Sporomusa termitida: one gene and its partner. The protein of the gene in region 1 interacts with the protein of each later gene in a pairwise test. Links are inferred from orthologs where the notes say so. Each region holds a gene or a part of one and is shown in the gene's direction. Other genes may lie near its edges. The genes, in order: pcrA and lpdA.

Evidence for each region.
Region 2: the proteins of pcrA (region 1) and lpdA interact in binary tests that used the Escherichia coli proteins (3 or more experiments, as listed by UniProt). The link is inferred for Sporomusa termitida from one-to-one orthologs.

The regions. Positions count from the first base shown.
Region 1 is NZ_CP036259.1:2,879,061-2,894,997, reverse strand. What follows is about bases 6,352-9,296. They hold pcrA (DNA helicase PcrA), read left to right. Parts: upstream 6,352-6,685; coding sequence 6,686-8,908; downstream 8,909-9,296. Other genes in these bases: ligA (NAD-dependent DNA ligase LigA), read left to right, coding at 8,934-9,296; SPTER_RS13680 (putative Se/S carrier protein), read left to right, coding at 6,352-6,556. Outside these bases: SPTER_RS13715 (cation:proton antiporter), read right to left, coding at 1-833; SPTER_RS13710 (cation:proton antiporter regulatory subunit), read right to left, coding at 836-1,333; SPTER_RS24795 (hypothetical protein), read right to left, coding at 1,445-1,585; SPTER_RS13705 (TIGR03915 family putative DNA repair protein), read right to left, coding at 1,663-2,490; SPTER_RS13700 (putative DNA modification/repair radical SAM protein), read right to left, coding at 2,474-3,793; SPTER_RS13695 (LysR family transcriptional regulator), read right to left, coding at 3,966-4,853; YedE family putative selenium transporter, read left to right, coding at 5,001-6,071; SPTER_RS13685 (sulfurtransferase TusA family protein), read left to right, coding at 6,078-6,239; more of SPTER_RS13680, read left to right, coding at 6,320-6,351; more of ligA, read left to right, coding at 9,297-10,961; Asp-tRNA(Asn)/Glu-tRNA(Gln) amidotransferase subunit GatC, read left to right, coding at 11,017-11,307; Asp-tRNA(Asn)/Glu-tRNA(Gln) amidotransferase subunit GatA, read left to right, coding at 11,326-12,786; Asp-tRNA(Asn)/Glu-tRNA(Gln) amidotransferase subunit GatB, read left to right, coding at 12,791-14,233; SPTER_RS13650 (CPBP family intramembrane glutamic endopeptidase), read left to right, coding at 14,311-15,027; SPTER_RS13645 (Lon protease family protein), read left to right, coding at 15,233-15,937. UniProt on the Escherichia coli protein: A helicase with DNA-dependent ATPase activity. Unwinds DNA duplexes with 3'-5' polarity. Translocates on single-stranded DNA with 3'-5' polarity. Initiates unwinding more efficiently from a nicked substrate than double-stranded DNA.
Region 2 is NZ_CP036259.1:4,227,163-4,234,202, reverse strand. What follows is about bases 4,215-7,040. They hold lpdA (dihydrolipoyl dehydrogenase), read left to right. Parts: upstream 4,215-4,831; coding sequence 4,832-6,250; downstream 6,251-7,040. Other genes in these bases: SPTER_RS19705 (molecular chaperone HscC), read left to right, coding at 6,675-7,040; SPTER_RS19715 (lipoate--protein ligase family protein), read left to right, coding at 4,215-4,803. Outside these bases: aminomethyl-transferring glycine dehydrogenase subunit GcvPA, read left to right, coding at 1-722; aminomethyl-transferring glycine dehydrogenase subunit GcvPB, read left to right, coding at 719-2,176; LipS1 family lipoyl synthase, read left to right, coding at 2,164-2,991; LipS2 family lipoyl synthase, read left to right, coding at 2,988-3,965; more of SPTER_RS19715, read left to right, coding at 3,973-4,214. UniProt on the Escherichia coli protein: Lipoamide dehydrogenase is a component of the glycine cleavage system as well as of the alpha-ketoacid dehydrogenase complexes.

The DNA.
Region 1 (15,937 bases):
GCGCCGAAAAAATCCCGAAAAGGCAAAATTATCCGTTCAATTCTATGTATATGCTCGGTTTCCGCAAGAATCAAACCAGCCAAAAGAGCGCCAATAGCCTCGGCAACATGAAGGGTTTCGGAAAAGCCGGCAATTAAAAACAGTAGCGAAAAAACCATCAGGATAAACAACTCATTAGACTGAACGGATAAAACCCGATTTAAAAACGGTGTAATTTTACGGCCGACGACCAGCATTCCCAGGATATATATCAGGGCAACTGCGGCAGCGCCGATAATTCCCATGAGCGAGGTAGCACCACTCAGCAATAACCCGGACAGAATTGATATATATACTGCCAGAAAAATGTCTTCCACCATAATAATCCCCAAAATCATTTCCGTTTCGGGATTGGCGGTACGTTTTAGGTCAACAAGCACTTTGGCTACGATGGCACTGGAAGAGATCGTTGTGATCCCGGCTATAACCATAACTTCTTTTATTGAAAATCCGGCGGCCATAGCGTACACTAACCCTAATGTGAAATTGATCGCTAAGTAGATCGTACCGCCAATGGCGATGGAGCGCCCGGCGCTAATCAATCGCCCTACCGAAAACTCCAGCCCCAAATAGAACAGTAGAAACAAAATGCCCATTCTGCCCATGAAATGGATGGTTTCAGCGCTTTCAATAAAACGGAAATCCACAATCCCGACATGGGGGGCGTGAGAACCGACTAACATACCAACAATGATGTAAAAGGGAACAATCGAAGAGCGAAGCTTGTTGGAAATCAACCCGGCACAGGCTAGGAGAGCAATCGCCACGCCTATTTCGAATACTAGTATTTCCATACTTATGATTCCTTGTGAATCAGGAGATTTTTCAAAGCCTTAATTTGTTTTCGATCTCCGGCCACCACCAGCATGGCATCGGCTTTAAGAATATGCTCCGGTCCCGGACTAACCGTCTGCGTTTGGTCCTTTTCCACAATCGCAATAATCGTTGCGCCTGTTTTTTGACGGATATCTAACTCACCAATACATTTACCGATGCAAGGCGAGCTGCTTTCTAATTTATACCATTCAATAATCAAATCATTCAAAGCCATCTCAATTGTTTCCAATGCTTTGGGCTTATATGTCATACCGCCAACAATGGCAGCAACTTGCCGCGCTTCGTCATCCTCAAGTGTAAAGGTCGAGATCATTTCATCCGGATCTTTGGGATCATACTGATAAATCTCCCTGCGACCGTCATCATGAATCACAAAAACCAATAGATCCCCTCCGCGCGTTAACATTTGATATTTCTTGCCAATTCCCGGAAGATTAGATTCTTTAATACTAAACATGTAATTCCTCCTAAGTTATAACATAATTTCATTGTATTAATTTTATGTAGAAATTCTCTAGATAAATGAAGATAATTACTAGCTTTTGGTGGTATTATTATATATAAACACTTAATAAAAGTCAAATAAAGTTAGTTGCCCCGCGCTGTATTCCAGCCTCTCGCCGGCCGGGATTAAAAGCCCCAGAAACGCAGCCGGTTTAAGCCCCACCGCCGGCGTAAGCGCAAGGATCAGGCAGGCTTGCTCAGCCAATGGCGGCAACTCCATTCACTTGGTTTGGCGGGCGGTTAAGCCAGGAACCGGGCTTAAACACTTGCAAAAAGACAATATCAGGGCAATTTTTCCTGTACAGGAATGGGCAATAATGTCCGGCCGGCGTCAGGCAGCTTAGGCCGGGCCTCTTTAGGCCGGCTGCCAAACTCCGTCATGTACGTCCAGTACCGTTTGGGCATATGGCTCATGCGGCAGGTTGGATTATACCGCCCCTCAATCGCGATGGTATCATAAAATAGTTGCCAGAGTTCACGAAACCGTTGTTCCTCGGCATCTGCTGCCGGCAGATCAAGCGAACTGATGGGAATGACGGCCGACTGGTAGGGCTGATATACCAGTCCCATGCCATGGGTTTTATCATAGATTAAAAAGCGTTCTTCCGGATAACGTTCACAAAAATGCTGCGTCAGCAGCGGCAGTACATAATTTTTGGGTTCGATCTCACCGACCAGGACGTTGCTAAAAATGGAAAAACGCAGGAAGCCTTTAAACAAATGACTTTCCCGCTCTAAATGTTTTACCGCCCTGCAAAGTGTGCCGACCACGTTATCGGTCAGCATATTCATCACCGACGGGCCGTTGCGGTAGCCAAGCCGCAGGAAGAGCAGGATATACAGCTCTTTTTGCCCCAGGCAGGTTAAAAAGGCCTGTTGGATAAAGACCAGCGCTGCCGGGCCCAGTTTTTGGGGAATAGAGGCCAGTACCCGGCCGGCTTTTTGGCTGTCAGTTGGAATCTCTTTGGTCGAAAAGAGCAGCGGCTGAGCTGTAGCCGCTACCAGGATATCAACGGGAATTTCTTTTTTTTCGTAACTTTCAAAGACACAGCACAATAAACCGTCAAAGCTGCCGTCATAGCAGTAAATCAGATCAGACCCGGCCGGCATTGTTGCTAGCCTCCTGTGGTAGGGGGCGCAGCGCCGGCTGGTGAAAGAGCGAGAGCTGTTCCGGCCGGCTGGCAAATTGGGAATGATACAGTTCCAGTGTTTTAGCCGACAGCAAAGAGCGGAGCATGGCATTAGGGGTGTTTTTTATGCCGTCGGCGGTTTTGCCGGCGCAGGTGATAAAATACTGCGCCCGTTTGAGGACAACCCCCAGCTTTTTCAGGTTGTCGAAATGGAGGGAGGTTGTACGGCGGGCGGTTACTATCCGCTGGGCGCTGGTTACGCCGATGCCCGGTACCCGCAGTAAGTCACGGTAGGAAGCCCGGTTAACCTCCACCGGGAAGGAATCCATATGGTGAAGGGCCCAGTTGCATTTAGGATCAAGATAGGGATTGAAACTTTGCTGCTGCTGATCAAGCAGTTCGTCAGCAGCAAACCCGTAAAACCTGAGCAGCCAGTCGGCCTGATAAAGCCGGTGTTCGCGCCACAGCGGCGGGGCTGTATCCAGGGCGGGAAGGAGGCTGTCCACAGCTACCGGCATATAGGCGGAGAAGAAAACCCGTTTCAATTGATATCTTTTGTACAGATTTTCCGTCAGGTTTAGAATCTGATAATCGGTGTCGGCCGTAGCCCCGATAATCATCTGGGTGCTTTGGCCGGCAGGAACAAATTTGGGTGCATGGCGGTACTTTACTATATCCCGCGAGTTCTCCCGGATCCGGTTCTGAATATGACCCATAGGGGTAAAAATGGCATGCTTTGACTTATCCGGTGCCAGCAGCTGCAAACTGTTTTGCGAGGGTAATTCGATATTCACACTCATCCGGTCGGCCAGCAGGCCCAGACGGGTAATCAGGGCACTGTCGGCGCCGGGAATCGCCTTGGCATGAATATAACCGGCAAAGCGGTATTCCTCACGCAGGATACGCAAGGTCTCTATGATCTGTTCGCAGGTGTAGTCCGGATTTTTCAGCACGCCGGAGCTTAAAAACAAGCCCTCAATATAATTGCGGCGGTAAAAGTTGATAGTCAGTTCAGCTAATTCCCGGGGTGAAAACATGGTTCGCGGGGTGTCGTTTGAGCGGCGGTTAACGCAGTATTTACAATCATAAATGCAGATATTGGTCAGCAGCACTTTGAACAGGGAAATGCAGCGCCCATCGGCGGAAAAGCTGTGGCAGATGCCACAGGCGGCGGCACTGCCGATACCGCCGGCGGCGGCTTTTTTATTTACGCCGCTTGAGGTGCACGCCACATCATATTTTGCCGCATCGGTTAAGATCTTCAGTTTGTCGAACACATCCACATTCATCAGCTCCTTGCATGCTCTTATTATACCCGAGAACATACGTTCTAGTAAAGAGGGATAATAATATTTTAGCAAGCAGAGGCTTATAGAAGCAGCTGACTGGCGGGGTTGAATTTTTATCGGCATTCAGACCAGCTGGCTGCGGCAGCGACGGCGCTGAACCAGGCCGTTATTTCTGCGCAATGAGATACTGCCAAAATCGGTCCAGACAGGCCGGCAGCAGCGACTGGCGGCAAACCGCATAAAACTGGCGCTCGATTACCGGTATCGGCAGCGGCAGGGAAATTAGCCGGCCGGACATAAGCTCAGCCTCAACCGCCCACGAAGAGATAAAGCCTACGCCGATTTTATTCAGGATAGCCGCTTTTACCGCCTGATTGCTGCCGGCTTCCATAACAACAGTAAGCTCGTCCCGGTTAATGCCAAAGCGGGCCAGGGCATCCAGGGCTGAGCTGATGGTGCCTGATGATTTTTTTCGTAAAATAAACGGCAATGTCAGGACCCAGTCTTTTATCGGGCTAGCGCCGGCCACTGATTGATAGTCTGGGTGGGCGACAAGCAACAGTTCGTCCGTCCAGAGCGGCTGGCTGATCAGGCTGTCGTCCGGCTTGGTGCCGACTACAGCAATAGGGAATTCACCCCGCCTAAACTTTTCCAGGATGGTATGACTGTCGCCGGTTATGAGCGATATGCTCAGGCCGGGGTTGCTTTTCAGGAACTGAGCCATTAGCGGCGGGAGGATATAATCGGCGGGGATTGTGCTGGCACCAAGCAGTATCCGGCCGGCCGAACCCTGGGCCATGGCTTGAATTTCTTTGCGGGCAGCGGTCGTCAGGTCATTTATTATCCGGGTGGTCTGATACAGTCTTTCGCCATATATGGTTAAGGAAACACCTTTGGATGTCCTGAAGAACAAGGGGCAGCCAAAACTTTTTTCCAGGTTATCAATGTGAAAGGAGACTGTGGGCTGAGTGAGTTCCAGCCTTTTGGCCGCAGCAGAAAAGCTTCCCTCTTCAGCAACATAGGAAAACACAGTTAAAGATTGGATATATGACATGCGCTCACCTCAACAATTTAGTATGGTGTTAATAATTCGTAAGCAGGGATAAATTATCCTGTTAAAGCCTGGCCGGGGAGGAATATATTTGTTTATATATAATATTTATGGTGGTATTAAAAATTTTCTGTATATGGGGTGAGGGAATTGAACTGGTTGATTATTGTCACAGGCGTAGTTTTTGGTCTCGGGGCGGTGTTGCTGGTCAAGTTTGGTAATCCCGGCAATTATGGTTTTTGTGCCGCCTGTCAGTTGCGGGATATTGCCGGTGCAGTGGGGCTTCATAACACAGCCACCCTGCAGTATGCCCGGCCTGAGATTCTGGGGTTCGTCCTTGGCGCTTTTGGTCTGTCCCGCGCTGGCGGCGAGTTCAGAGCCAGGGGCGGCTCCAGCCCGCTCGTGCGCTTTGTGCTGGGAATGGCGATGATGCTGGGGGCGCTGGTGTTTTTAGGCTGTCCCCTGCGGGCCATCCTGCGGGTGGCCGGCGGCGATCTCAACGGCATCACCGCCCTGGCCGGCTTTATTGCCGGTATTGGGGCCGGGATCCTATTCCTGAAGCGCGGTTTTAATCTGGGACGAGCCTATACCTATACCGGCGGGAGCCGGGTGACCGGTTATCTGGCGGCAGCAGCGGCCCTTATACTGCTGATTGGCGTAAGTATGGAAGCGGGTTTTTTGCACTTCAGTGTCCAAGGGCCAGGTTCTATGCATGCTCCAGTCATACTGAGCCTGGTCGCCGGTTTGGCCGGTGGTGTCCTGGCCTGGCGTACCCGGATGTGCCTGAGTGGCGGTTTTCGCGATTTTATGCTGGCCGGGGATACATCGCTGCTTAAAATCTACGGGGTTATGTTCGCCGCCGCCCTCGCCGGCAACCTGTATTTCGGGTTCTTTAAGCTAGGCTTTGCGAACCAGCCGCTGGCTCATACCATGCATATCTGGAATTTTCTTGGTCTGTTCCTGACCGGTCTGGCAGCCACGCTGGCCGGCGGTTGTCCGCTTCGTCAGCTGATACTGTCCGGCGAGGGCAGTACGGATGCAATGTTTTGCGTGCTCGGCATGCTGGCCGGGGCCGGTATAGCCCATAATCTTAATGCGGCCGGTTCAGCGGCCGGTGTCGGCATCAACGGGCAGATTGCCGTCATAGCCGGTATTGCCGTAGTTGCCGGCATTGGCTGCCTGTTCAGGGAAAAACTTGTACCGGCAGGTAAAGGAGTTTGATAAACCGTGGCGAATACTCTTGACGTACGGGGTCTAAGCTGCCCCCTGCCGCTGCTCAGGACCCAAGCCGCGCTGGCTGACAGCAGTGTCCGCATCCTGGCGGCTGAGCCTGGAGTTAAAGAAAAAATAATAAAATATGCCAGGTCGCAGAAGCTTCATGTTGAATGAGCCGGGGCCGGCGGTGAATATACTATTAACATAGCCAAATAGCGGTCAATGATGTTGCCGGTTTTAGAAAGGGTAGATATATGCTCAGTTGTGTCATTACATTTCCGTCCGTCTATCACGCCTTCCGGGCTAAAAAAATCTTAAGAGAGAACGGTATCCTGGCCGAATTAATCCCGGTGCCGCGGGAACTGAGCGCATCCTGTGAAGGCCTGGCCGCTCAGGTTGCCGAGCACGAGGTTGACAGGGCCGTTGAGGTATTGGGGGCTAAAGGGATTGCCATGCTGCAAAAGGGTGTTAAGCTGATTCAGGCCTATTGAAATTGAGAGTAAATGCAGTATTCGTGAGAGTCTGGGCAACAGGCTCTTTTTTCTTTCCCGGCGACAGGAAAAAGGGAAGCGATGGAGAAAATAAATATGTTTACCCTACTCTGATTGAGGGAGGAAGCTATGAATAAAATTTATGACCGCCTGAACCCGGCCCAGCAGGACGCTGTCGCCCACACCAACGGACCGCTCCTGATTATGGCCGGGGCCGGTTCAGGCAAAACCAAGGTATTGACGAGCCGGATTGCCAACCTGCTGGCGCAGGGGGTGGCGCCTTACAATATTCTTGCTATCACCTTCACCAACAAAGCCGCTGCGGAAATGAAGGAACGGGTAACAAGCCTTGTCGGTCCGGCGGCCCGGGATATCTGGCTGAGTACATTTCACGCCTTTTGTGCCAAATTCCTGCGGATAGAGATTGAAAACCTGGGCGGGTACAACCGCAATTTTGTTATTTATGATGCCAGCGAATCCCAGACACTTATCAAGAACTGCATTCGGGACCTGAATCTGGATGATAAGCAATTTACCCCCGGCGGTGTCCAGGCTACGATCTCGAATGCTAAAAATGCCCTGCAGGATGTACGGGAATTTACCTCTCAGGCCGATAATTTCTATAACCTCAAGGTGGCTGAGGTATACAAGCTGTATCAGAGCAAACTAAAAGTACATAATGCCCTGGATTTTGACGATCTTTTGATGCTGTCGGTTGAATTGCTGGAATATAATGCCATGGTTCGGGAAAAATATCAGGATAAGTTCCATTATATATTGATTGACGAATATCAGGACACGAACCGGGCCCAGTATCTGCTGGCCCGGACCCTGGCGGCCAAATACCGCAACCTGTGTGTTGTCGGCGATGTTGATCAGAGCATTTATGCCTGGCGGGGAGCGGATATTCAAAACATCCTGGATTTTGAAAAAGATTATCCTGATGCCAAGGTCATCAAACTGGAACAAAACTACCGGTCGACGCAAACGATTCTGGATGCTGCCAATGCGGTTATCGAAAACAACTGCAACCGCAAGGCCAAGTCATTGTGGACCGATAATCAGGCCGGTGATGCAATCACTCATTACCTGGCCATGGATGAGCGGGACGAGGCCCGGCATATTGCCGATACCATCATTAAGCTGAATACGGTATACCGCACACCTTATAAGGATATTGCCATCCTGTACCGGACTAACGCCCAGTCCCGGGCGATAGAGGAAGGCCTGCGCAACGGTGCGATCCCCTATACGATGGTGGGCGGGCTGCGCTTCTATGACCGCAAGGAAATTAAAGATATCATGGCCTATGTTAAGCTGGTGTTTAATCCGGCCGATGCCATCAGCCTGCTGCGCATCATCAATGTGCCGCGCCGGGGCATTGGCGACACTACCATTGGGCGTCTGGCCGATTATGCGGCCCACAACGAGGTGCCGCTGTTTGATGCCGTATCCAATCCTGACCTGGTTCCGGGCCTTACCGCCCGGGCCAAAAATCAGCTGGAATCATTAGCTGCCCTGATTTTCAACCTGATGGCCTGCCAGCATACCCTGGCGGTAGCCGACCTGCTGGAAAAAGTGATGCGCGATTCAGGGTATCTGGCGGAGCTGGAAATCGACAGTGACCCTCAGGCGGAGACCCGGATTGAAAACCTGAAAGAACTCAAAAGTGATGCCAAAAAATTTGCCGAAAATGAAGAGGATAACACCCTGGAAAATTTCCTGAGCCATGTGGCCCTGTTGACAGATACTGATAAAGCGGAAACCGGTGATGACAAGGTTACGCTGATGACCCTGCATTCGGCCAAGGGCCTGGAGTTTCCCACCGTATTCCTGGCTGGTTTGGAAGAGGGGATTTTCCCTCATGTCCGCACCCTGATGAATGAACAGGAGGTCGAGGAGGAACGCCGGCTGTGTTATGTCGGCATTACCCGGGCGGAGCGCAAATTGTTTGTTTCCAATGCCAGACAGCGTATGATCTATGGTAATTCGGTATGCTACGCGCCCTCCCGCTTTTTGGATGAGATTCCACCGGCGCTGATTGAACGGTATGCGCCCCGGCGCCCCGGCTATTTAGCCCCTGTGCCCGGCCGCCCGGCCGCCGCAACCGTGATGCCGTCCCGGGCGATGCCCAAACCGGAGCTGATTTTGCTCAAGGACCAGGTTCAGTCTGGGGCTCAACCTGTCAATACCGACTGGAAGCCGGGGGAAAAGGTCTATCATGCCAAGTGGGGCACAGGCACGGTTGTTGCCGTCACCGGCAGCGGCAGCAGCCTGCAGCTTAGTATTGCGTTTCCTAATGAAGGCATAAAAAAACTGCTGGCCCAAATGGCACCAATCAGCAGGCTGTAATATACTCTTTGCGGGGGTTAACAATGTGAAGACAGAGATACCGGCCAGCCTGGCGGCTGCAGCGCAAGCCATTGAGGAATTAAAAAAGACGATTCACTATCACAGTCACCGTTATTATGTACTTGACAGCCCTGAACTCAGTGATGCCGAATACGACCGTCTGCTCAGGCAGCTTATTGACATTGAGACCGCTTACCCTTCCCTCATAACGCCTGATTCACCAAGTCAGCGGGTGGGCGGGGCGCCGGCCGGCGGCTTTGAACGGGTTGCCCACCTGACCCCGATGTTTAGTCTGGGCAATGCTTTTTCCGCGGACGAGCTTAAAAGCTTCGATGCCCGGGTCAGAAGCGGGCTTGACAGTGATGAGGTGGAATATGTTGTTGAACTTAAGATAGATGGTTTGGCCATGAATCTGGTGTATGAGAATGGCAGGTTAGCCCGGGGGGCTACCAGGGGCGATGGCACCTATGGCGAGGATGTAACAACAAATATCCGCACCATCCGGTCGGTGCCGCTGGTTTTGCATGCTGCCGGCAGGATGCCGCCGCTGTTGGAGGTGCGGGGCGAGGTATTTTTACCCAGACGTGAGTTTGACCGTCTCAATCAGCTCCGGGAAACTGCCGGTGAAGCCCTGATGGCTAACCCCCGGAATGCAGCCGCCGGCTCCATCCGCCAGCTTGACCCGAAAATCACGGCTGAGCGGGCGCTGGATATCTTTATGCACGGTTTGGGGACCGAAGAGGGGCTGGGAGTGGCAACCCATGCGGCCATGCTGGCAAAGCTGCAGTCCCTGGGCTTTAAAATCAATCCTCATTACCGGCTGTTTACTAATATTGACGATGTTGCCGCCTATTGCGAAAGCTGGTCCGAAAAGCGGATTGACCTGCCCTACGACATTGACGGCCTGGTGATTAAGGTCAACAGCCTCGCCAGCCAGCGCGTCCTGGGGTCCACGGCCAAGGACCCGCGCTGGGCCATTGCCTATAAATTCCCGGCCGAGCAGGCCACCACGGTTGTGGAAGATATCTTTGTCCGGGTCGGCCGTACCGGGGCCCTGACGCCAACCGCGGTTTTGCGGCCGGTGCGGCTGGCCGGCAGCACTGTCAGCCGGGCTACGCTCCACAATGCCGATTATATTGCAGAAAAAGACATCCGCATCGGTGATACGGTGGTTGTCCATAAAGCCGGCGAGATTATTCCCGAGGTGATAGCAGTTGTGACTAACCGCCGGACAGGCAGTGAATTACCCTTTGTTATGCCGTCTGTCTGTCCGGAATGCGACCAGCCGGTTGAGCGTGAAGCCGGCGAGGTGGCCCATAAATGTGTCAATTCCCGCTGTCCGGCCCTGCTGCGGGAGGGGCTGATTCACTTTGTTTCCCGGGATGCCATGAATATCGACGGTTTGGGGCCGGCGGTCATTGCCAGCCTGCTGGCCGCGGGGCTGGTACGGGATGCCGCCGATCTGTACCGCCTGCAGCCTGCAGCTTTGGCCGCTCTGGACCGGATGGGGGAAAAATCGGCCCAAAATCTGGTGACCGCCATTGAGGCCAGTAAAAAGGCCGGTTTAGCCCGCGCCCTCTTTGCCCTTGGCATCAGGCATGTCGGGGCTAAGGCCTCGGCAATCCTGGCCCGGCGGTACGGCGACATTGACAGGCTGGCGGCAGCCAGTGCGGAAGAACTGCTGACAATCGACGAGATTGGTCCCAAAATTGCTGAAAGTGCGGCCAGTTATTTTGCTGATCCTGTCAATTTGGCTTATATTGAAAAACTTAAAGCCGCCGGCATTAAACTGACGGAAGAGACGCAGGCGGTAAGCCAGGAACTGGCCGGTAAAACTTTTGTCCTGACCGGTACGCTGTCGATGGCCCGTAAAGAAGCCGAAGAGCTTATTACCGCCTGCGGCGGCAAGGTGTCGGCGGCTGTCAGCAAAAAGACCAGTTACGTTGTTGCCGGTACCGAGGCCGGCAGCAAGCTTGACAAAGCGCAGGCACTGGGAATTACGGTTCTGGACGAAGAACAGTTCCGGATGCTGGTACAAAAGCCGCAGGCATGATATAATATCTGTTATTGAAAATATTGGCACGTTTTGCCTTGAGGAAGGGGATTTTATGAAAATTGACCGCCAAGCTGTTGAAAATGTAGCCCTCTTATCCCGGCTGGAGATGGCACCTGAGGAACTGGACGCCTATGCCGTACAGCTTAACGCTATCTTAGAATATGCAGATATCTTAAATAAGCTTGATACCGATGGCGTTGAGCCGACAGCCCATGTGCTGCCGCTGCAAAATGTCATGCGTCCGGATGCGGTCAAGCCTTCATTGCCGCAGGCACTGGCCTTGGCCAATGCACCGGAGGCCGAGGACGGCTACTTTAAGGTGCCGAAGATCATGGAAGGGTAAGGATTGGAGGTCAGAACAGTGAAATTGTTTAAACAGACAGCACATGCCCTGCATTCTATGCTGGTAAAAAAAGAAATATCGGCCGTGGAGCTGGCGCAGAGCAGCTTGGCCAGAACCGATGAGGTTGAGCCTACCATACGTTCTTACATAACCGAGACCAGAGAGCAGGCGCTGGCTCAGGCTGCTGCCGTCGACGCCAAAATCGGGCGGGGCGAGGCGATCGCGCCGCTGGCCGGCATCCCCGGTGCCATTAAAGACAATATCTGCACCCGCGGGACCAGAACGACCTGTGCTTCCAAAATTCTGGCCAATTTCGTTCCTCCTTATGATGCCACGGTCGTAGACAAGCTGGCCGCCCAGGGGGCTGTTGTCACCGGCAAGGCCAACTGCGATGAGTTTGCCATGGGTGGCTCCACGGAAAACTCGGGCTTTTTTGTTTCCCGCAACCCCTGGGATACCGACCGGGTTCCCGGTGGCTCCAGCGGCGGCTCGGCCGCGGCGGTGGCCGCCGGCGAAGCGGTGTGGGCTCTGGGCTCGGATACGGGCGGTTCCATTCGCCAGCCTGCCGCCTATTGCGGCAATGTCGGCCTGAAGCCAACCTATGGCCGGGTTTCCCGCTACGGTTTGGTGGCTTATGCCTCGTCGCTGGATCAAATCGGCCCGATTACCCGGGATGTTACCGACTGCGCCCTGGTGCTTAATGCCATTGCCGGTTATGATGCCAAGGACTCGACTGCCATTAATATCGACGCCCCCGATTATACCCGGGCGCTTGTGAATAATGTTAAAGGTCTCCGGGTCGGCCTGCCTAAAGAGTATTTCGGCACCGGTATTCAGCCGGAGGTTGCAACCACTATCAAAAAAGCGGTTGATCAGCTGATCGCCATGGGCGCTGAGGTTAAAGAAGTGTCCCTGCCGCACACCGAGTATGCCCTGCCGGCCTATTACCTGCTGGCCCCGGCTGAGGCCAGCTCCAATCTGGCCCGGTATGACGGCGTGGGCTTTGGCCACCGGGCGCCAGGCACTGATATTATCGACATGTATAAGAAAACCCGCAGTGAAGGCTTTGGGCCGGAGGTAAAGCGCCGCATTATGCTGGGCACCTATGCCCTCAGCTCCGGTTATTATGATGCCTATTATTTGAAGGCCCTGCAGGTCCGGACCCTGGTCAAACAGGACTTTGACCAGGCCTTTGCCGAGGTTGATGTACTGGTTACGCCGACGGCGCCGACTACGGCCTTTAAAATTGGCGAACTCAGCGACCCCCTGGCAATGTACCTGCAGGATATCTTCACCATCCCGGTTAACCTGGCCGGTCTGCCCGGGATATCCATCCCGTGCGGTTTTGTTCACGGCCTGCCTGTCGGCCTGCAGATTATCGGCAAACCGCTGGCTGAAGCTGCAATTATCCAGGCGGCTTACACCTTGGAACAGGCTAATGATTACCATACGCGTTTTGCGCCGCTGGGGGAGGTTTAACGCCATGAAATATGAAACAGTCATTGGACTGGAAGTCCATTCCGAGCTAAAAACCCAATCGAAAATATTTTGCGGGTGCAGCACCCGCTTCGGGGCCGACCAGAATACCAATGTGTGCCCTGTTTGCCTGGGTCTGCCGGGGGTACTGCCGGTAATTAACGAAAAGGTGGTGGAGTTTGCCGTCCGGGCCGGTTTGGCGCTTAATTGCCAGATCCTGCCGTTTAGTAAATTTGACCGCAAAAACTACTATTACCCGGATCTGCCCAAGAATTATCAGACCTCACAGTATGATCTGCCGATTGCCGTCAACGGCTATCTGGACATCGAGGTCAATGGCGAGACCAAACGCATCGGCATTACCCGGGTCCATATGGAGGAAGATGCCGGCAAGCTGGTCCATTCAGGCACGATCAGCAACAGCGAATATGCCCTGGTTGACTATAACCGTACCGGCGTGCCGCTGATCGAGATTGTCTCCGAACCGGACCTGCGCTCCCCGGAGGAAGCCAAGGCCTATCTGGAGAAAATGAAGGCCATCCTGCAGTATATTGATGTCTCGGACTGCAAGATGGAGGAAGGCAGCCTGCGCTGTGATGCCAACATCTCGCTGCGGCCGGCCGGTGCCGAGCCTTTTGGCACCAAGGCCGAGCTCAAGAACCTGAACTCGTTCCGGTCTGTGCAGCGGGGCCTCGAATATGAGGTGGAACGACAGACCGAGCTGCTCTCAGAAGGCGGCCGCGTAGTCCAGGAGACCCGTTCCTGGGATGAAAGCAAGGGTATAACCCTCTCAATGCGCAATAAAGAACAGGCCCATGATTATCGCTATTTCCCGGAACCGGAGCTGGTGCCGATCGTCGTCGATCCAGCCTGGGTCGAGAATATCCGGGCCGGCCTGCCGGAATTGCCTGACGCCCGCCAAGCCAGGCTGATGAGTGAGTATGGCCTATCGGCGTATGATGCCGAGACCATCACCGCCAGCCGGGTCATGGCTGATTATTATGATGCTGCCGTTAAGGCCGGTGCCGATGCCAAGGCGGCAGCCAACTGGCTAATGGGCGATGTAGCCAGGCATCTTAATGCCGCCGGCAAGACGGCGGCCGCTTGTCCGGTTGCGCCTGCCCAGTTAGCCGGTTTGATTGCCTTGATTACCAAAGGCACTATTTCCGGCAAGATTGCCAAAACGGTGTTTGAAGGCATGTGGGACAGTGGCAAGGACGCGGCGGTCATTGTCAAAGAGCAGGGGCTTGTGCAAATCAGTGACGAAGGTGCGATTGTGGCCATTGTTAACGGTGTTATTGCCGCCAATCCGCAGTCGGTAGCTGATTTTAAAGCCGGCAAAGAAAAAGCGATTGGCTTTTTGGTTGGCCAGGTTATGAAGCAAAGTAAGGGCCGCGCCAATCCTGAGCTTGTCAACAAACTGTTAAAAGATCGGCTGGCTAACATGTAATTTAAGCATAAATTGCCAGGCAGGGCGCGGTTTACCGCGTCTTGTTTTTTGCATGAAAGCCTGTCTGACCGCGCATAATGGTAGTATTGATAACGCCGAAAAAAAATGAGGTTATTATCATGCTGAAAGCTACCTGGGATTTACGGGCCGTATTCGCTGTTCATGTTCTGCGCCTGGCAACCGGCATACTTATCGTGCGGCTGGTATATCCGCTTTTTTTTACGGCAAGTCCCTGGGTAATCGAACTGACCGACCGCCTGATTATAGTGGCGTTAGTGTTGTGGAAGGTCCGCGATACCAGGGGCGACCCGGCTAAGCTGGGGCTTTCGTTCCGCAACTGGGGGCGCAATGTTGGGCAAGGTCTGGCTGGCGGACTGGTTTTATTATTGATCAGTCTGTACAGTGAACGTGTGTACACCACCACGCTGCTGGTGGCGCCGGCTCAGCATCCGATTGTCGCCGAGGTGCAGGCCGCCATGTCCTGGCAGCAGCTTATCATGCCTTTGTTTCTGGCCGGTATTGCGGCACCGGTTACGGAAGAGGTTCTTTACCGCCTGTTTACCTTTCTGCCGCTGAAAGATAGATGGGGCCTGTGGGGCGGCGCTCTGCTCAGTGCCGCAATTTTTGCCCTGTTTCATTTTAATGCGTATTGGCTTGTGGAGATGATTATCGTTGGTATTGGGTTCGCCCTGCTGTATTTTTGGACAGGGTCGCTGCTCACTGCCATTACGGCCCATTCGTTCATCAATACCAGTAAAATAGTCATGATGTATATGGGTATGTCGCTCCTGTAGCAGGATTTTGCCGGCAGCCGCTAGAAGATATTATGTGGTAAATTTTGCATACAACAATTTTTTCGCAGTGCTGCCAATGTATGTTGCTTCGCCTGCCAATGGAAGTCCGAACAATCTGTAGGGCCGCGTTCAGCAGTAAGTATCACTAAGCGGGTCTGCGGTGCCAATGCCTGGGTTAATGAAAACAAAGGGAGGACTTATTTTCATGGCTATAAGTCAGGAATTGCCGGTCGAAAAACTCCGCTTTAACTGTGATGACAGCGTGTTTGACTTTACGACAACCGAGACCGTATCACCGCTGGAGGTCATGATTGGACAGGAACGGGCGGTAAAAGCCGTTGAGTTTGGTTTGTTTACCAAAAACCCCGGCTATAATATTTTTATCTCCGGGTTAGTCGGCACCGGTAAGATTACGTATGCCGAATCGGCAGTTAAGAAAGTGGCCAGCCAACAGGAGCTTCCCTACGACTGGTGTTATGTGAATAATCTGGAAAGCCCCGGCCAGCCGATTGCCCTGGCACTGCCGGCCGGCATCGGCCAGGTTTTCAAGCAAGATATGCAGGAGCTTATTGAGAATCTGAAAACCGATATTCCGAAAGTATTTAGCAGCGAAGACTATGAGCAGGCTAAAGCCGGTTTGTTAAAGCAGTATCAGGAACAGCGCTCGGTGATGGTGGAAGAGTTTACCCAGTATGCCGAATCGCAGGGCATTTCCCCGCAATGGAGTTCAACCGGCTTTGTCGGCCTGCCGATGGTGGACGGCAAGGCGCTGGCACCGGAGGATTTTCAGAAATTGGAGAAGGAACAGCGGGAAGCCATTGAGAAGAATTTGTTTGCTGTCCACGAAAAAGGCATGGAGGTCGTACGCCGGATTCAACTGCTGGAGCGGGGGACCCGGGAAGACCTGAAA
Region 2 (7,040 bases), 1.3 Mb from region 1 along the record:
TTATTGTCCAGAGCCCCAATTTTTTTGGCTGCATTGAAGACCTGGCGGCTGGGACGGCGGCGGCTCATGCCCAGGGGGCCCTCATGATTGCCGCCGTTGATCCCATTTCGCTGGGGTTGCTGGAAGCGCCGGGAAAGCTGGGCGTGGATATTGTCGTGGGTGAAGGACAGAGTCTGGGAATTCCCCTGTCCTTCGGCGGTCCTTATCTGGGTTTTTTCGCTACAACGGAAAAGCTAATGCGCAAAATCCCCGGCCGGATTGTGGGCCAGACCGTGGATCAGGAGGGCAACCGGGGCTTTGTGCTTACCCTGCAGGCCCGGGAACAGCATATCCGCCGGGAAAAAGCCACCTCCAACATCTGCTCCAATGAAGCCTTATGCGCTTTAGCTGCCGCTGTGTACTTAAACACTATGGGCAAAGAGGGCTTGCCGCAGATAGCATCCCTGTCGCTGCAAAAAGCGCATTACGCCTATACGCAGCTGACCGGGATCAAAGGGGTTGAACCGGTGTTCGGCGCACCTTTCTTTAAAGAGTTCGCCGTTCGCCTGCCGCAACCGGTTGCCGCAGTGAATAAACAGCTGTTGGCCGCCAACATCATCGGCGGCCTTGATTTGGGCAACTATTATCCGGAACTAACAGGCTGCACCCTGCTGTGTGTGACGGAAAGCCGGTCACGCCAGGAGATTGACCTGCTGGCAGCCAGACTGGGGGCAATCGTATGAGTAATAGAAAATCCACCGCTTTGATCTTTGAAATCAGCAAAACCGGCCGCCGGGCGATTGATCTGCCTGACAGTGACGTGCCGCCGGCAGCGGCTGCGGATGTAATTCCCGCCCGGTTTCTGAGAAAAACCCCGGCAGCATTGCCGGAAGTCAGTCAGCAGGACCTTGTGCGCCATTATACAGGTCTGTCCAGGCGCAACTTCGGGGTAGATTCGGGCTTTTATCCCTTAGGCTCCTGCACGATGAAATACAACCCGAAAATAAACGAGGATGTCTGCCGGCTGCCGGGCTTTGCCGCCATCCATCCGCTGCAGGCCGCAGAAACCGTACAGGGGGCGCTGGAACTGCTCGGGAATATGGAAGAATATCTGGCTGAGATTGCCGGTATGGATGCCGTTACCACCCAGCCGGTGGCCGGCGCCCAGGGGGAACTGACAGGCCTTAAGCTTATCCGGGCTTACCACCGGCACCGGGGGGAAAACCGGACCAAGGTGATTGTGCCGGACTCGGCCCATGGCACCAATCCCGCGTCAGCGGCGGTGGCCGGCCTGGAAATTGTGGAAATAAAGTCCAATGCCGACGGCTCTGTCAATCTGGAGGCTCTGCAAGCGGCCGTGGGTCCTGATACAGCGGCCCTGATGCTGACAAATCCCAGTACGCTGGGCTTGTTTGAGATCAATATCCGGGAGATTGCCCGGATCGTCCATGCTGCGGGCGGGCTGCTGTATTATGACGGCGCCAACGCCAATGCCATTATGGGCATTACCCGCCCCGGCGATATGGGCTTTGACGTCGTTCATTTAAATCTTCATAAGACCTTTAGCACGCCCCATGGCGGCGGCGGCCCCGGGTCCGGGCCGGTAGGCGTCAAACAGGCCCTGATTCCCTTTCTGCCGGTGCCGGTTATTGTCCGCGAGGCCGGGACCTTCCGCCTGGATGAGGACCGGCCGCTGTCGATTGGCCGGATGCATTCCTTCTATGGCAATTTCGGCGTGGTTGTCCGGGCTTATGCCTATATCCGGGCGATGGGGCCGGCCGGGCTGAAACAGGCCAGCGAGGACGCGGTATTGAATGCCAACTATGTCCTCAGTCAGCTAAAAGAGGACTTCTATGCCCCCTTTGCCCAGCCGTGCAAGCATGAATGCATTATAACGTCCCGGAAACAGAGAGCCTATGGCATCCACACCCTGGATATTGCCAAACGGCTGCTGGACTACGGCTATCATCCGCCGACGGTCTATTTCCCGCTGATTGTGGAGGAGGCGATCATGATTGAGCCTACCGAAACGGAAAGCAAGGAGACCCTGGACGGCTTTATCGCCGCCATGCGGCGGATTGCCCGGGATGCCCGGGAGGATGCCGGCCTGATTACCGGCGCGCCCCGGTCAACGGTGGTAGGCCGTCTGGACGAGGCCGCGGCAGCCCGGAAACCGGTTGTAAAATGGAAGGGCTAGGCCGGCTGCCGGACCGCAGCAGCATTTGTTTTGCTTATCCGCACAAAACCAGACCGGTTAGTGTGACAGGACCTAGCTGTGAGCTGAATTGCGCTCACTGCGGGGGACACTACCTGCAGCATATGCAGCCCCTGGCAGCAGCAGTTGCCGCCGATGACAGCCCCAGCTGGCTGGTCAGCGGCGGTTGCCGGGCCGACGGTTCAGTCCCGGTGGGGGAGCACCTTGCGCAACTGGCGGCAGTTAAAAGCGGGCGGCGGTATAATATGCATGTCGGCCTGGTGGGAGAGGCGGAAATTGAGCAACTGGCGGCCGTAGCTGACTGCGTGTCCTTTGATTTTGTCAGTGATGATCCCACCATCCGGGAAGTGTTCGGCAACGGCCGCCAGGCGGCGGATTATATCGCCTGCTACCAGTCCCTGCGCCGCAGGGTCCGGGTGATGCCCCATATCTGCGCCGGCCTCAAGGGCGGCCAGATCAGCGGCGAGTACCGGGCGTTAGAAATTTTACAGGCCTTAGGGGCCGAAGCGTTAACCTTTATCATTTTTATGCCGACCCGGGGGACCCGGTTTGGCGACCGTAAGCCCCCCGATATTACCGAGGTTGCCCGGCTGCTGACCCATGCCCGGCTCAATTTTCCCGCTATCCCCCTGCATCTGGGTTGCATGCGCCCCGGCGGGCGGTACCGGGAGGAAATTGACAAGTGGGCTGTCCGCATCGGCTTTGACACTGTCGTCAATCCGGCCCCGGCGGCTGTGGCTCTGGCTAATAAACTTGGCCTGACAATTTCCCGGGGAGAGGAGTGCTGTGTACTGTGAATCTGTGGAAACTGTCGGCAGGTACGGCCTGTGTGGTCGGCAAAAAACATGTCAGGACTGATGTGCTGCCAACGACTGCTTATATTATGCTGGGGGCCAAATGCCGCCATAACTGCCGCTTTTGTGCGCAAGCCCGCAGCAGTGCGGCCCGGGCCGATCTGCTGTCACGGGTTACCTGGCCCGAGCTGGACGGAACTGAGGCTGTTCAGGCTATTAGTGCCGCCTTTCAGGCCGGAAACCTGAAACGGGCCTGTCTGCAGGTCGTCCATAGCGAAGCCAGCTGGCCAACGAGTGTCAGGGCGGTGGAGGCTTTAGCACAGGCCAGCGATATTCCGGTCTGCGTCGCCAGTGCCATTGACACGGTGGAGCAGGCCCGGGAACTTGTCAGCCGGGGCGCAGAGCGTATTTGCATCGCTCTGGACGCGGCCACGCCGGCCATCTTTCACCAGGTGAAGGATGGCCACTGGCAGCGGCGCTGGGAGCTGTTGCACCAGGTGGCCGCAGAACTGCCCGGACGGGCCAGTACTCATCTCATCGTTGGTCTGGGCGAAACTGAGGAGGAAATGATAAAGACTATAGAACAATGTGTCAATAAAGGAATTGCGGTTGGCCTGTTTGCCTTTACGCCTGTACGGGGGACCGCCTGGGCGGAGCGGCGGCCGCCGGCCATCGGTCAATACCGGCGGGTGCAGATTGCTCATTTCCTGTTGCAATCAGGCTGCAGTCCGGACGTTTTCCGGTATCGGCAGGGGACTTTAACCGGAATTAACCTGCCGCTGGGAGAATTAAAGCAGCTGCTGAGCGCGGGGACGGCTTTTGAAACCAGCGGTTGTCCGGACTGCAACCGGCCGTATTACAACGAACGGCCGGGAGGGAGCATGTACAACTATCCCCGGCGGTTAAGCAGGACCGAGGCGGAGCAGGCCATGAAAGAGAGCGGCATTGTGGCTGGATTGGCCGGGGCGGCGAGGTGACGGGACGGTGAGATGGCGGGTTATTAACAGCGGGATTGGAACGGCAGCCCGGAATATGGCGGTGGATGAGGCTATCCTGCACGCCCATGCCAGCGGCGCTGTACCGCCGACAGTCCGGTTTTATGGCTGGCAGCCGGCCGCTATGAGCATCGGTTATTTTCAAAAAGCGGCCGCCGAAGTCGATTTAGAGAAATGCCGCCAGGCGGGAATCGATGTTGTCCGCAGGCTTACCGGCGGCCGGGCGGTTCTCCATGCGGCGGAACTAACCTACAGTGTGGTGGTGCGGGCCGACGCCCCGCAGATTCCGGCAACCATTACCGCCTCTTATCACTATTTTAGTGGCGGTTTGCTGGCCGGGCTGAGCGCGCTGGGCATCGATGCCGCGATGAGTATGCCCAAGGCTGCCTACAGTCAGGCCGGCACCAGGCGCCGGTCCGCCTCGGCGGCATGTTTCGATGCCCCCTCGCACTATGAGCTGACGGCCCGGGGGCGTAAGCTGGCAGGCAGCGCCCAGGTGCGTAAAGACGGGGTCATTCTGCAGCATGGCTCGATTTTGCTGGCGTTTCAGCCTGAGCAGGTTGCAGCTTTACTTAATCTTCCGTCACCGGAGGAGCAGCGTTCGGTGGCGGCAATGCTGGCCAAACGGGCCATATCGGTGCAGGAAATTCTGGGCCGGGAGGTGAGCTGGGAGTCGGTTCGCCGGACAATGAGCGCCGCTTTTGGTGCGGCGCTGGGGCTTGAACTGGAGCCCGGCCGGCTGAGTGAGCAGGAGCAGGCCACGGCTGCTGAACTTGTCAGGACAAAATACGGCTGTGACAGTTGGAATCTGTTGCGGTAGCTTCAAATACACAGGAGGGAATTGGCCCATGAACTATGATATCGCTGTTATTGGCGGCGGGCCGGGCGGATATGTGGCGGCGATCCGCGCCGCCCAACTGGGCGGCAAGGTACTTTTGGTGGAAAAAGAGTCTCTGGGCGGGGTATGCCTGAACCGGGGCTGCATACCCACCAAGACCTTATTAAAAAGTGCGGAAAAATGGGAAGACCTCAAGCGCAGCTCCGAGTTTGGCTTAACCGCAACGGGAATTGGTTTTGATTTCGGGGCAGTCATGGCCCGGAAAAATGCAGTGGTAGCCCAGCTCCGGGGCGGGATTGAGCAGCTGGTGCGCAGCCATGGGATCACCGTGGTGCAGGGTACTGCCATGCTGACAGGCCCCAGCCGGCTGGCGGTCAGCAACCCTGATACCGGCCGCAGGGAGAGTTATGAAGCCCGGCAGATCATTATCGCCACCGGCTCGCAGCCCGGCCCGGTGCCGGTGCCTGGCTGCGGGCTGCCGGCCGTGATTACCAGCGACGAACTGCTGGAACTGACCGAGATCCCGCCAAGCCTGCTGATCATTGGGGGCGGGGTTGTGGGCATTGAGTTTGCAACGCTTATGCGCTCTTTTGGCTGTGAAGTGACAATTGTGGAATTGCTGCCGGCTGTTTTGCCCGGTCTGGACAATGACCTGGTCAAGCGGCTGGGGATAATTTTGCGCAAACAGGGCATTAAAACCCTAGTTGGCGCCAGGGTAACGGCGATCGAGGCGGCGCCGGCCGGGGTGCTTGTTGCGGTTGATACCGGGAAAGGCAGGCAGCAATTGCCGGCCGGCAAGGTCCTGGTGGCCGCCGGCCGCCGGCCGGTGCTGGCGGATCTGGGGCTGGCAGCGGCCGGGGTTGTTTATGACCACGCGGGTATAACCGTTAATGCGCGCATGGAAACCAATGTCGCCGGTATCTATGCCATCGGCGATGTTACCGGCCGGAGCATGCTGGCCCATGTTGCCTCAGCCGAGGGCCTTGTGGCGGCGGAAAATGCGATGGGGGTCAGCTCGCTGATGGATTACCGTGCGGTTCCGGCCTGCATATTTACTACCCCGGAAATAGCGTCGGTAGGGTTGACCGAACAGGCGGCGCTGGCCGGCGGCGAGGCTTTTAAAATCAGCAAATTTAACTTTGCCGCTAACGGCAAAGCGGTATCGATGGCTGAACCGGATGGTCTGGTTAAAATCGTGGCTGCGGCCGGCACCGGCAAAATCCTGGGCATGCACATTCTTGGGGCCCATGCCAGTGATCTCATTATGGAGGGAGCGCTGGCCATCCGTAACAACCTGACCGCCCGGGACATTGCCCACACCATTCATCCCCATCCCACCTTGACCGAGGTCGTTATGGAGTGTGCCCACGGGATTGACGGCGATATGATTCATCAGCTTAAGCAGAAGCAGCGGCCGCCCCTGACATAACCCCCTATCATTGGTGAAAAAACGGACTCGTAAAACGAACTGGCAGGAATTTCTGCCTTAGTAGAGAAATAGCCATAACTGCTTATTTCATAATAAGCAGTTATGGCTATTTTCTTGCCTGATGTAACGGCAATATAAGATTCTGAGGATTTTTACCTTGACTGTTAGTGGCGGGACGGCGTGTAAATGAATCGTAAGTCCTATGGGCGTATTACCCCAAAAGTAGTATTTTAAATATAGTAACTTCTATTACGGAGAGGCCGGATTCAATTCATAGGCGAGGAGTGCTCATGTTAAGTACAGTACAGTCTATAGGAGCAACGATCTTGATGGCCGCGATCATCTGGTGCTTCTTGGTTCGCAAATGCCGCTGAGAAGGCAGCCGGTGGATCCTTGCAATACTTTTAGAAAGGTATGAGCCGATATGGCGAGTGTGGGCATAGATTTAGGAACAACCAATAGCCTGGTCGCTTACTGGCAAAATGGCGAAGCAGTGATAATCCCCAATGGTCTGGGGAAAAAGCTGACGCCATCAGTGATCAGCGTCGGTGATGAAGGCGAGATAGTGGTGGGTGAAATCGCCAGGGAACGGCTGCTTACCCATCCCCAGCTGTCGATTGCCGTGTTTAAACGGTTTATGGGGACAAACAAGACGTTTACACTGGGCCGGTATTCTTTTTTGCCGGAAGAATTAGCCGCTTTTGTTATCCGTTCATTAAAAGAAGATGCCGAGGTTTTTTTGAGACAAAGTATTGACGAAGCCATAGTCAGTGTTCCTGCGTACTTTAAC